4 regions of the Methylobacterium sp. PvR107 genome follow, and region 1 is predicted to be linked to each of the others. Evidence: predicted binding sites of a transcription regulator. Region 1 holds the regulator's gene; each other region holds the start of a gene.
What was found. The regulator LexA, encoded in region 1, represses DNA repair genes until DNA is damaged. The targets are predictions, from matches to a motif close to TGTTCNNNNTGTGTTCNG.
Positions count from the first base shown of each region.

Region 2: the regulator LexA is predicted to act here: its motif matches at 1,461-1,478, upstream of parE (DNA topoisomerase IV subunit B).
Region 3: the regulator LexA is predicted to act here: its motif matches at 1,137-1,154, upstream of dinB (DNA polymerase IV).
Region 4: the regulator LexA is predicted to act here: its motif matches at 1,736-1,753, upstream of JOE48_RS20715 (trna delta -isopentenylpyrophosphate transferase).

Region 1 is NZ_JAFIBW010000001.1:5,743,065-5,746,268, forward strand. It holds gene JOE48_RS27210 (ComEC/Rec2 family competence protein) at 1-1,533, shown strand, start outside; gene lexA (transcriptional repressor LexA) at 1,527-2,249, opposite strand; gene JOE48_RS27220 (hypothetical protein) at 2,485-2,955, shown strand; gene JOE48_RS27225 (hypothetical protein) at 2,974-3,189, opposite strand.
Region 2 is NZ_JAFIBW010000001.1:710,203-713,406, forward strand. It holds gene topA (type I DNA topoisomerase) at 1-844, shown strand, start outside; gene JOE48_RS03185 (hypothetical protein) at 1,027-1,215, opposite strand; gene parE (DNA topoisomerase IV subunit B) at 1,573-3,204, shown strand, end outside.
Region 3 is NZ_JAFIBW010000001.1:6,003,152-6,006,355, forward strand. It holds gene dinB (DNA polymerase IV) at 31-1,113, opposite strand; gene rimO (30S ribosomal protein S12 methylthiotransferase RimO) at 1,324-2,658, opposite strand; gene pabB (aminodeoxychorismate synthase component I) at 3,030-3,204, shown strand, end outside.
Region 4 is NZ_JAFIBW010000001.1:4,394,786-4,397,989, reverse strand. It holds gene JOE48_RS20725 (tRNA1(Val) (adenine(37)-N6)-methyltransferase) at 1-615, shown strand, start outside; gene JOE48_RS20720 (hypothetical protein) at 625-936, opposite strand; gene JOE48_RS20715 (trna delta -isopentenylpyrophosphate transferase) at 999-1,673, opposite strand; gene JOE48_RS20710 (heme ABC transporter permease) at 2,191-2,988, shown strand; gene ccmD (heme exporter protein CcmD) at 2,999-3,142, shown strand; gene JOE48_RS20700 (DsbE family thiol:disulfide interchange protein) at 3,139-3,204, shown strand, end outside.

The sequences.
Region 1 (3,204 bases):
GCCGAGGGCGGCCAAGCGGGCGCAGTGGCGGCGGCCCTGGTGACCGGCAAGCGCGGTCTGATCGGCCCGGCGACCAACGACGCACTGCGCGCCGCCGGCATCTACCACGTCGTCTCGATCTCGGGGCTGCACATGGTGCTGGCCGCCGGCGTCGTGTTCTGGCTGGTGCGGGCGGCCCTGGCGCTGATCCCCCATTGCGCCCTGGTCTGGCCGATCAAGAAGATCGCGGCCGGATTCGCGATGCTCGGGGTCACCGCCTATTGCGCCTTCTCGGGCTGGGACATCGCGGCCGAGCGCTCGCTGATCATGACCCTGATCATGCTGGGCGCGATCCTGGTGGACCGGCCGGCGCTGTCGATGCGCAACCTCGCGCTCGCCGCGCTGATCGCCCTGGCCCGCGAGCCCGAGGGGCTGCTTGGCCCGAGCTTCCAGATGTCGTTCGGGGCGGTGGCCGGGCTGATCGCCTGCGCGCGGCTGATCGACGGGCGCCTGTTCGTGCGCCCCGGGGCGGGACGGATCGGGCGGATCGTCGGCACCGGCCTGTCGGCGGTCACCGGCACCCTGGCCACGACCCTGGTGGCGCAGATCGCCACCGCGCCCTTCGCCACCTACCATTTCCAGACGATCCAGCCGTTCGGGCTGATCGGCAACGCCCTGACGCTGCCCCTGGTCTCCCTGGTGGTGATGCCCTCCGCGGTGATCGGGATCCTCGCCTACCCGTTCGCCCTGGACCGGCCGGTCTGGTGGCTCATGGGCCAGGCGGTCGGCGGGATGCTGGCGATCTCCGAATGGATCGCCGGGTTCGAGCGGGCGACCCTGGTGCTGCCGGCGTTCGGAACCGGGGCGCTGGGACTGCTGACGGCCGGGCTGCTGCTGGCGACGCTCCCGGTCTCGCGCCTGCGCTGGCTCGCCCTGCCGCCGCTCCTGGTCGGCCTCGGCCTCGCGGCCCTGCCGGAGCGCTACGATCTCTACGTCGACCGGCAGGGCGCAGGCGCCGCGGTGCGGGGTCCCGACGGGCGCCTCGCGGCGCTGGGGAATCCCTCCGGCTTCGTCCTGGAACAGTGGCTGAAGGCCGATGGCGATGGCCGCACGCCGGTACAGCGGAGCCGCCCGTCCGCGGGCGGGCGCTGCGACCGGCTCGGCTGCACCGCGATCCTGCCGGACGGCCGGGCCGTCGCCCTGGTCCGCGACCGGCGCGCCTTCCCGGAGGATTGCGCCCGGGCCGCCGTGCTGATCACCGGCCTCGCGGCGCCCCCGACCTGTACGGGCCCACTGGTCATCGACCGCCGCTTCCTCGCCAGCCACGGGGCCGTCGCCCTGCGCGCCGGACCAGGCGGCTTCGCGATACAGGGCGCCCGGACCGATGACCGAACGGTGCCGTGGCGCCCGCATGCATTGCCCGGCCTACCCGTCGCCGCGCGGACCGGGACGGATCCCCCTGCCGAAGCCTCCCGCGGGATGGCCGCGACGGAGGACGATCCGCCGGGTGCCAACCCCGCCCCGGGCGACGCGCCGGCCGCCCCGCTTCAGTAGCGGCGGACGAGACTGACGAGCCGGCCCTGGATCTGGACCCGATCCGGGCCCAGGACGCGGGTCTCGTAGGCCGGGTTGGCGGCTTCCAGGGCGATCGAGGAACCGCGGCGGCGCAGGCGCTTGAGCGTCGCCTCCTCGTCGTCGATCAGGGCCACGATGATGTCGCCCGTATTGGCGGTGTCCTGCTTCCGGATCACCACGAGGTCGCCATCGAGGATGCCGGCCTCCACCATCGAGTCGCCGCGCACTTCCAGGGCGTAGTGCTCGCCGCCGGCTAGGAAGTCAGGCGAGAGGGTGATGGCATGGCTCTGGTTCTGGATCGCCGAGACCGGGGTACCGGCCGCGATCCGGCCCATGACGGGGATCGACACGGCGCGGCCGGCCTCGTCGATCATCCGGGCGGCGGCAGGCTGAGCCGGCTGCTTGGACTTGCCGCCCTCGACCACACTCGGCGTGAAGCGGCGCGGCTCCGCGGGAGCCGCCGCAGCCGGGGACGCCAGGCTCTCGGGAATGCGGATCACCTCGATGGCCCGCGCCCGGTTCGGGAGACGCCGCAGGAAGCCGCGCTCCTCGAGGGCCGTGATCAGACGGTGGATGCCCGATTTCGACTTGAGGTCGAGTGCATCCTTCATCTCGTCGAAGGAGGGGGGAACGCCGCATTCCTGCATGCGATTCTGGATGAATCGCAGGAGGTCCAGCTGCTTGCGCGTGAGCATCGACGGGGGCCTCGCGGCTTGGCGGACCGCCTCGGGACGGTCTCTGAAACAAATCACGAACAGGTTAAACGTTCCGCAAGTGTTCCGCAAGCGTCATACGGCCACGCTTCCGAGGACGCCATGGTCCGAGGCAGAAACGAATTGACGGCGCAAGCGGAGCCGTTTCAATGCACCACGTCCCGCCGGGCAGGGCGGCGGAGCCGGGGCGGGCTGAGATCGGGCTGGGATGACGAGGATGCGACGACCCGCGGCTCTGCTGCCCCGAAGCCTGGCTTCCGTGGGCCTGGTCTCCCTCGGCCTGGCGCTCGCGGGCTGCACCACAGGGTTCTCGTACATCTCGCGCAACTACGTCGCGCTCACCCCGCAGGTGGTTACGATCGGCTGCAAGGAGCCCTACGAGGTCTACGACAACCGGCAGATGCGCCGGATGCTCATCGTCTCCAATGCCCTGCGTGAATATGCCGGCTGCAACCTGAGCGAGGTCCGGATCGATCCCGAGCCGGAATCGACCCGGGTGAAGCGCTTCCGCACCGCCGCCCGCGCCTATCTCGACGAGACCGTGCGAGAGGATTGCCGCATCGTCGGCGAAACCGTGTTCGATCCGCTGAAGACCGAGTTCGCCTACGCGTGCGACGCGCCGATCGAGAAGCGGGGCACGGTGGTGCCGCGCCTTCCGGGCCGCAATCCGGGCCTCGGCCCGCGCTGATCCGTCGGCGGCGGCCCCTCAACGGCCCGGCTTCGGGAAGGTCCGTTCCGCCGCATCTCCGGCGGCGGCCAGCAGCGCGCGGGCGAAGGCCCGGGCCTCCGCCCGGTCGAGCACGATCGCGGCGGTGACCGGACCTCCGCCCAGGTCCGACAGGGCGAGTTCCAGACGCACCCCGTCGGGCACGGCGCTCGCCTGAAGGCTCCAGCCGGAGCCTCGATCCGTACTCTCGGCCATCTCACATTCCTCCCG
Region 2 (3,204 bases), 5.0 Mb from region 1:
GAAGCTCGGCAAGTTCGGCGCCTTCATCGGTTGCTCGAACTATCCGGAGTGCAAGTACACCCGCCAGCTCTCGGCCTCGGGCGTCGAGGGCGAGGGGGACGGCTCGTCCGCCGAGGGCGGCCAGCCGGGCGTGCGGGTGCTGGGCAACGATCCCGTCACCGGGATGCCGGTGACGATCCGCGACGGGCGGTTCGGGCCGTTCGTCCAGCTCGGCGAGGCCTCCACCGAGAAGGACGCCGCGAAGCCGAGGCGCTCGTCGCTGCCCAAGGGGCTCAGCCCCTCGGACGTGGATCTCAACAAGGCGCTGGCCCTGCTGGCGCTGCCGCGCGAGGTGGCGCGCCACCCCGAGACCGGCGAGCCGATCCTGGCCAATCTCGGCCGGTTCGGGCCCTACGTGCAGCACGGGAAGACCTACGCCAATCTCGGCAAGGACGACGACGTGCTGGAGATCGGCGGCAACCGCGCCATCGACCTGATCGTCGCCAAGGAGCAGGGCGGCGGCCGCGGCCGTCCGGCCGCCGATCCCGGCCGGCCGCTCGGCAAGGACGAGACCAGCGGGCGCGACCTCGTGGTCAAGGCCGGCAAGTACGGCCCCTACGTCACGGACGGCGAGGTGAACGCCACGCTGCCGAAGACGATGGCCGCCGAGGCGCTGACGCTGGACGAGGCGATCGCCCTGGTGAACGCCAAGCGGGCGTCGGGCGGCGGCAAGCCGGCCAAGCGCGGGGCGGTCCGGAAGAGTTCAGCGCGTGGTGCGAGCGGTGATAAGCCCGCCGCGAAGAAGACCGCGACGAAAAAGCCGGCGGCGAAGAAGGCGGCGGCGAAGAAGACGGGCGCGGGCTGACGCCGCGGGGCGGCTCAGACCGGGGCCGCCCCGTCCTTGCGCGCGGAGCGAAGCAAGCCGGGGCAGAGCGAGGCTGTCGAACGGGGCGCCGATTGGGCTGCTTCGCTTCGCGCGCAACGACGCCGGTGAGGCAGCGACGCCGCCCGCTCACCGCGGGCTGCGGTCAGCGCTCGGGAGCGGGTTCAGACCAGGTAGGTGATCGTCGCAGCCAAGGCCGTCGCGAAAGTCGCCAGCGCCAGCGTGGTTGCGTTGACCAATGCGCGGGTGGGCGGCACGCCGGCCGCGTCCTCATCGCATCCGAAGGCGGCGCCGGCCGCGTGCTCGAAGCGGATCAATGTGAGGCGGCGGGCCTCGATCGCGGCGTCGCTCATGGACTGCGGCTCCCTGACCACGGCCAAGACTCTCTCGACCGTCAACGTCGATTGTCCCGTTCTGTTCCGGTGCGGGCTGTGGACGCCGAACGGGCCGGTCACGAGAAAGCTTTAACCCATTGTTGTGCAACGTCGTCATGACGGACGGCCCTGCCCTTCCGGGCCCCGGCGTCATTCCGGCCCTCGCTCGCGGCAACGCAGCATGCGATGATGCATGCGCGTCGCCGAAGGGCGAACGGCTTTGATGTTTATGTTTTGTTCCGCTATCATGCGGGGATGAAGGCGCATGCTCCACGACCCAAGACCCGTCTGCGCGAATCCGAGCCGGCCGATGCGCCGCGCCCGCGGAGGCCGCGCGTGAGCGATCCGGCGCGGGATCTGTTCGGGCCGGGCGGCAAGGGCCCGGCCGCCCGGCCGCCCGAGCCGCGGCGGCGCCTGGACGCCTCGGCCTCCGTGGCGACGCTCGCCGCCGCCGAGCCGGAGGGCGGCTACACCGCCTCCGACATCGAGGTCCTGGAGGGGTTGGAGCCGGTCCGGCGCCGCCCCGGCATGTATATCGGCGGCACCGACGAGCGGGCGCTGCACCACCTCTTCGCCGAGGTGATCGACAATTCGATGGACGAGGCAGTGGCGGGCCACGCCAGCTTCATCGAGGTGGAGCTGGAGGAATCCGGCGCCCTCGTGGTGACCGATAACGGCCGCGGCATCCCGGTCGATCCGCATCCGAAATTCCCCGGCAAGTCGGCGCTTGAGGTCATCATGACCACGCTGCACGCCGGCGGTAAGTTCGACTCGAAGGTCTACGAGACCTCCGGCGGCCTGCACGGCGTCGGCATCTCGGTGGTCAACGCGCTGTCCGATCTCCTGGAGGTCGAGGTGGCCCGCAACCAGACCCTCTACCGCCAGACCTTCTCGCGGGGCCATGCGCAGGGGGCGCTGGAGCTGGTCGGCCGGGTTCAGAACCGGCGTGGCACCCGGGTCCGCTTCCATCCGGACGCACAGATCTTCGGCTCGCTGAAGTTCGACCCGCGCCGCCTGTTCAAGATGGCGCGCTCGAAGGCCTACCTGTTCGGCGGCGTCGAGATCCGCTGGCGCTGCGCCCCTGCCCTGCTCGAAGGCCTGGAGGGTGTGCCGGCGGAAGCCGTCCACCGCTTCCCCGACGGGCTGCGCGACTATCTCGCCCGGGACATCGACGGCAAGGAGCTCGTCACCGAGGCGATGTTCTGCGGCAAGATCACCAAGCCGGGCTCGCACGGGTCGCTCGAATGGGCGGTGGCCTGGATGGTCACCGAGGACGGGGTCTCGCATTCCTACTGCAACACGATCCCGACGCCCGAGGGCGGCACCCACGAGGCCGGCTTAAGGGTCGCGCTGCTCCGCGGCCTGCGCGAGCACGCCGAGCGGGTGAACCAGGCCAAGCGCATGAATGCGGTGACCACCGACGACGTCATGGCGACCTGCGCGTCGATGCTGTCGGTGTTCATCCGCGAGCCCGAGTTCCAGGGTCAGACCAAGGACAAGCTCGCCACCGTCGAGGCGCAGCGCATCGTCGAGACGGCGGTGCGCGACGCCTTCGACCATTGGCTCGCCGCCTCCCCGGCCCAGGCCAACAAGGTGCTGGACTGGGTGATCGACCGGGCCGAGGAGCGCCTGCGCCGCCGCCAGGAGAAGGAGGTCGCCCGCAAGAGCGCCACCCGCAAGCTGCGCCTTCCCGGCAAGCTCGCCGATTGCTCGGCGGCCGGCACCGCCGGCTCGGAGATCTTCATCGTCGAGGGCGATTCCGCCGGCGGGTCTGCCAAGCAGGCCCGCGACCGGGCGACCCAGGCGATCCTCCCCTTGCGCGGCAAGATCCTCAACGTCGCCTCGGCCTCGCGGGACAAGCTCGGCGCCAACCAGCTGATCTCGGATCTCACCCTCGCGCTCGGATGCGGCACGGGCGCGGCCTTCCGCGAGGCGGATCTCCGCTACGACAAGGTGATCATCATGACG
Region 3 (3,204 bases), 260 kb from region 1:
GACCGAGCGGGGCTTGCCCCGGCGACGGCCTCAGAGCGCCAGTCCGAGCTGGAGCGGCACCTCCGGCGCCTCCGGCGCGAAGCCCGACAGCGACACCCCGATCAACCGGGCGCTGCGCCGAAGGGGGAACAGGCCGGCGAGCAGGTCGAGGCCGATGCGCTCCAGATTGGCCCGGTCGGCCACGGGAACGGCGAGCGACCTCGCCCGGGTGACCTGGGCGAAGTCGGAGAATTTCAGCTTCAGGGTCACGGTCCGGGCGCGCAAGCCCTTGGCGTCCGCCCCGGCCCAGACCTTGTCGAACAGCGGCGCCAGCCGGGCGGCCAGGACCTCGAAGGCGGCCGTGTCCGCCGAGAAGGTGGTCTCCGCCCCGATCGACTTGCGTACCCGGTGGGCGCGCACCGGCCTGTCATCGATGCCGCGGGCGACCGCGTGGTAATACGCTGCCGACGAGCCGAAGATCTCGCGCAGCCGCTCCGGCGCCCAGGCGCGCAGGTCCGCCCCGGTCTCGATCCCGAGCCGCTTCATCTTCGCCTCGGTGACCGGCCCGACCCCGTGGAACCGGCCGATCGGCAGGGCGGCCACGAAGTCCGGCCCCATGGCGGGGGGGATGACGAACAGGGCGTTCGGCTTCCTGTGGTCGGACGCCACCTTGGCGAGGAACTTGTTGTACGAGACCCCCGCCGAGGCGACGAGCCCGGTCCGTTCCAGGATCTCGGCCCGGATCGCCTTCGCCACGGCCGTCGCCGTCGGGAGACCCAGGAGATTTTCGGTGACGTCGAGATAGGCCTCGTCGAGGGCCACCGGCTCGATGAGCGCCGTGTGCCGGGCGAAGACCGCGCGGATCTCGTCGGAGACCGCCCGGTAGACCTCGAAGCGCGGCTTCACGAACAGCAGGTCCGGGCACAGCCGCCGCGCGGTGGCCGACGGCATGGCCGAGCGGACGCCGAATTTTCGGGCCTCGTAGCTCGCCGCCGCCACCACACCGCGCTCCCGCGAGCCGCCCACCGCCAGCGGCAGGCCGCGCAAGGACGGGTCGTCGCGCTGCTCCACGGAGGCGTAGAACGCGTCCATGTCGATGTGGATGATTTTTCGGAGCGCGACCTCCGGATCCATCGCCGCCTCGGAGATCCGCCGTGGGTTCCTGCTCTGTTCTGAAAGAGCGCGACGGGATGGCGGGGTCAAGCCACGCCGGACAGGGCTCAACAGGAGTCCGGTCCGCGCCCGTCATCGCGAGCGCAGCGAAGCGACCCAGGGCAGCGCGACGTCGGTAAGCGTAGCGCCAGCTGGGTCGCTTCGCTGCGCTCGCAAAGACGGTGTTCCGCCTCAGGCGACGCTGCCGTAGAGGTCGTAGGCCTCGGCCCGGTCGATCTTCACTGTGACGATGTCGCCGACCCGCACCGGGCGCCGGAAGGCGGCGTGGACAGTGCCGTCGATCTCCGGCGCGTCGGCCTTGGACCGGCCCTTGGCAACCCCACCCTCGACGGAATCGACGATGATCGGCAGCCGCTTGCCGACCTTGGCCCGCTGCAGGCGGAGCGCGATGCCGTTCTGAGTCTCCATGAACCGGCGCTTGCGCTCGGCCTTCACGTCCGGCGGCACGAGGTCGCCCAGCGCGTTGGCGGTGGCGCCCGCCACCGGCTCGTATTCGAAGCAGCCGACGCGATCGAGTTTGGCCTCCTGCAGCCAACCCAGAAGCTCCTCGAACTCGGCTTCGGTCTCGCCGGGGAAGCCGACGATGAAGGTCGAGCGGATCGCGAGGTCCGGGCAGATCTGCCGCCAGCTGCGGATCCGGTCGAGCTGGCGCTCCTGGTTGCCGGGGCGGCGCATGCGCTTGAGCACCGACGGGCTCGCGTGCTGGAGCGGCATGTCGAGATAGGGCAGCACCTTGCCCTCGGCCATCAGCGGGATGACCTCGTCCACGTGGGGGTAGGGGTAGACGTAGTGGAGCCGCACCCAGGCCCCGAGCGCGCCGAGTTCCCGGGTCAGGTCGTAGAACTTCGCGCGGACCTGGCGGTCCTGCCACGGGCTCTCGGCATAGCGGATGTCGACGCCGTAGGCGCTGGTGTCCTGGCTGACGACCAGCAGCTCCTTCACGCCGGCCTTGACCAGTTTTTCCGCCTCGCGCAGCACGTCGGCGGCTGGGCGGCTGACGAGGTTTCCTCGCAACGACGGGATGATGCAGAAGCTGCAGCGGTTGCTGCACCCCTCCGAGATCTTCAGATAGGCGTAGTGGCGCGGGGTGAGCTTGATCCCCTGCGGCGGCACGAGATCGAGGAACGGATAGTGGGCCGGCGGCACAGCCTCGTGGACGGCCGCCACCACGGACTCGTAGGCCTGGGGCCCGGTCACCGCCAGGAGATCCGGATACTTCTCGCGGATCTCCTCCGGCTGCGCGCCCATGCAGCCGGTGACGATCACCCGGCCGTTCTCCGCCATGGCCTCGCCGATCGCCGCGAGCGATTCCGCCTTGGCCGAATCGAGGAAGCCGCAGGTGTTGACGATCACCACGTCGGCGCCGTCGTGCCGGCGGGCCAGCTCGTAGCCCTCGGCGCGCAGATGGGTGAGGATCCGCTCGGAATCGACCAGCGCCTTCGGGCAGCCGAGCGAGACGAAGGAGATCTTGGGGGCCGAGGCCTGGGGGGCAGGTGTGGCGGTCATGGGCGCATTCGACGGGTCGGACGCCGCCCGCGCGCGTGGCCTGTGGGACAGTCACACGGAACGCGAGGACGAGAATTCGGGAGGGGTTCCTATAGCGGTTCCCGCTGGCCGGCGCGAGACCAGCCGCCGCAGGGGTGCCCGGCCCCGCGCGCGAGGCTGCCAGCCATCGGCAAACTTGGCTGTTGGCCAAGCCTTTACCGGCTGACCCTGACACCACACATCAAGACGCGGCGGCGCCAGCCGGCGCCGCGGGCCGAGCCCGTGCGGGCCGCACGGCGATGCCTGCGTGGAACTGCCGCTTCCCCCGCGGCATCGGCTGTGCGACGGCAGCGTGCGCGCGCCCTTCAAGGACATCAGCCCCGAACCCGGTCATGTGGACCCGAGAGATCCCCTTCATCGATCCCGTCGCGGCCGCCGCCCGGTTGCGGCGCCTGCCGGGGCTCGCCTTCCTCGACAGCGCCATGCGGCACGACCCGCTCGGGCGCCATTCGATCGTGGCCGCCGACCCGTTCGCGCGCTTCCGCTTCCGGGACGGGCGCGCGACCC
Region 4 (3,204 bases), 1.3 Mb from region 1:
TGCGACGCGGGTGCCTCGGCGGGCGCCGTCGGCCTCGGTTGCGCCGCACTGGTACCCGGCCTGCAGCCAACGCTGATCGAGCACGATCACGACGTCGCCGAACTGGCTCGGGCGAACGTCCTCCTCAACGGCATCGAAGCCAGGGTGATCGAAGCCGACCTGCTCGCGACCGCGGCCGAACGTCGCGCTTCGGGTCTGTTGCCGGACAGTTTCGACGTGGTGCTGACCAACCCGCCCTTCTTCGACGGCGGCGCCCATCGCAGTTCGCCGCATCCGGGTCGGGCGAACGCCCATACCTTCGACGGAGGTGGCCTCGATGCCTGGATCCGGGCCTGCACGGCGATCCTGCGCCCCGGCGGCCGCCTCGGCCTGATCCACCGGGCTGACGCGCTGAAGATCTGTCTCGATGCGCTCTCAGGGCGCTACGGCGGCATCACGATCCGCCCGGTCCACGCCCGGGCCGAGGCGCCCGCGATCCGCCTCCTGATCAGCGCGACCAGGGGTAGCCGTGCCGCGCTGAGTCTGCGCCCGGCCCTCGTGCTGCACGATTTCGAGGGGGGCTTCACTCCGGAAGCCGCAGCGCTCCATCGCGGAGAGCCGTGGCCACCGGGCTGACCGGTCGGCTCACGCTGCCAGGGCAGCCGGCTCCTCCTCGCGGATACCGAGAAACCGCTCGACCTCGGTGAGATCCGGAAAGGACAGGAATTCCGGACGCAGCGGCGCGGGCAGACCGTCGAAATTGAGACCCGGGAACGTGTCCGGATGCGGGTAGAGCTGCCAGGCGGCACCGGGCTCCAAGGGCGGGAACAGGATCGCGACCTTCTCGTCGCCGAGCCGCACGATCCGCGACGGGCTGTACGACAAGGTCTCGATGCTCCAGCCCCGATGGGCGTCCCGGCGGGCCTTCATGGTGCGGCGGCTCGTCGCGCGATGCATGGCGGTCTCCTTCGCTTGGGGGTTCGCTTGAGGGCTCGCTTGGGGGATCGATGGCGGATGGGTCAGGCGGCGCTCTTGCGTCCGGACCGCTTGGGCCAGCCAAGCGCCACGAGGCGCGCTTTGGCGTAGTCGCGCACTTCGTCGCGGGTGCCGGACGGCATCGTCGCCAGAACGGCCTGGGTGGCGCCGTCCAGCATCAGGTCCGTGACGGCGTTGATCGTCTCGGCCTCGTCGATGCGGCGCTTGAGATCGCCTTCGGCCTCGGTGATCTGGTCGAAGGCCGGCGGCTCCTCGAAATCCTCGTCCACGGCACGGACTGCGGGCTGGTGGGCGCGGAACTCGTCGGCCTCCTCCTCCGAGTAGACGAGGCCGTGCAGCTCGATGAGCTTCAGGATGACGCGGTCCTTTCCGCGCTTCTCGGCCATGGCGTAGACGTAGGCCGCCTGCTTCCCCGAGACGCGGTAGTTCACGTTGACCAGCGCCTCGCCCAGCGACCACTCGACCCGCTCGGTCCCCGGCTTCGCGCCGGGCAGGCGGCCGGTGACGAGGATCACGGCCTCGTCGCGCTCGCACCGGATGATGGTCGGCGGCTCGAACACGATCCCCGCCTGGGCGGCGATGCGCTCCAGGGTCTTGTGGTAGATCACGGCCGTTCCCTGGACGCGCCAGACGTTGCCCCCGAAGGGCTCGCCGTAGCGGACGAGGATGTCGGCGATCTGCTTGTCGGCGGTTCGCATGCGAGGCTCGGTCCGTCAGGATTGGGCCGCGTCGTCCACAGCTTTGTGCGGCGGCGCTCTTTTGTTCTCTTTTTGTTCGTTTCTATATGCGCAATCTCCCCGAGATACGCAAGGGTCGGTCGCGGATTCGCGTGCCTTTGGACCTAGGTATGGTGCGCGCGCGCCCCGCCGTTCCGGCTCGCTTCGCCCGGCCCGGGCTGCCCCGTTATCCCGGGGCCGCGCAGTGGAACCCGGGATCCAGACCCGCCGACGCGCGAAGGACTGGCACGGGATAAGGTTCTGGGTACGGGGTGTTGAACAGCGTTGGCGTCTGCGTGCGTGATCCCGGATGCCGGCCGTGCGGCTGCGTCCGACGCCCGTGTTGGCCGGACAAGTCCCTCAGGAACCACCCGCGCTGACCGCGCTCAACGGGCGCTCAACAGATCGGTCGGCAGCCGCGCTGCGCCGGAGACCCGCATTGTTGCTGCACCGCACCCTAGGGTAGACCGCATGAACGATGTCTGAGGCAGCCGGCGCGATGACCCCTTCCCTCTGGACCCGCTTGTCGAATCCGAGCCACTTCATGCGGTGGTCGGGCGCGCTGGTGCCGTGGCTCACCGCCCTGTCGCTCGGTGTGCTCGCTGTCGGCCTGTACATGACCTTCTTCATGGTGCCGCCCGACTACCAGCAGGGCGAGACCGTGCGGATCATGTACATCCATGTCCCCGCGGCGTGGCTCGGGGTCTTCTTCTACGGCGCCATGAGCGTGTCGGCGATCGGCAGCTTGGTCTGGCGCCATCCGCTCGCGGATGTCGCCCAGCGCGCCGCGGCGCCGATCGGAGCCGCCTTCACGCTGATCTGCCTCGTCACCGGTTCCCTGTGGGGCAAGCCCATGTGGGGGACCTACTGGGTCTGGGACGCGCGCCTGACCTCGATGCTCATCCTGCTGCTGATCTATTGCGGCATCATCGCGTTGTGGCGGACCCTGGAGGACCCCAACCGGGCCGCGCGCGCGGTGGCGATCCTGACCCTCGTCGGCGCCGTGAACCTGCCGATCATCAAGTTCTCGGTGAACTGGTGGTCGACGCTGCATCAGCCGGCCTCAATCCTGCGCATGGGCGGTTCGACCATCGATCCGTCGATGCTGTACCCGCTGCTCGTCATGATCGGCGCCGCGACGCTCGGCGGGACGACCCTGCACCTCTACGCGATGCGCACCGAGATCATGCGCCGCCGGGTGCGGACGCTGACGATCCGCGAGGCGGAGCGCCTGGACCGTACCCAGCCGCGCATCATGCCCAATCCGGCCGCGATGCCGGTCGGGCAACCGGTCTAGGAGGGCCGCGATGGATCTTGGATCTCACGGCGGCTTCATCGTGGCGGCCTACGGCTTCACGGGGCTGGTCATGGTCGCCCTCATCGGCAACGCGATCCGCGACCGGCGGGCGCAGTTGCGCGCGCTCAAGGGCTTCGGCGAGGACCGGCGATGATGGCGCCCCTCGACGAGGTAACCGGGCCGCCGCCCGTCCGCCGCTCGCTCCTGCTGATCGTG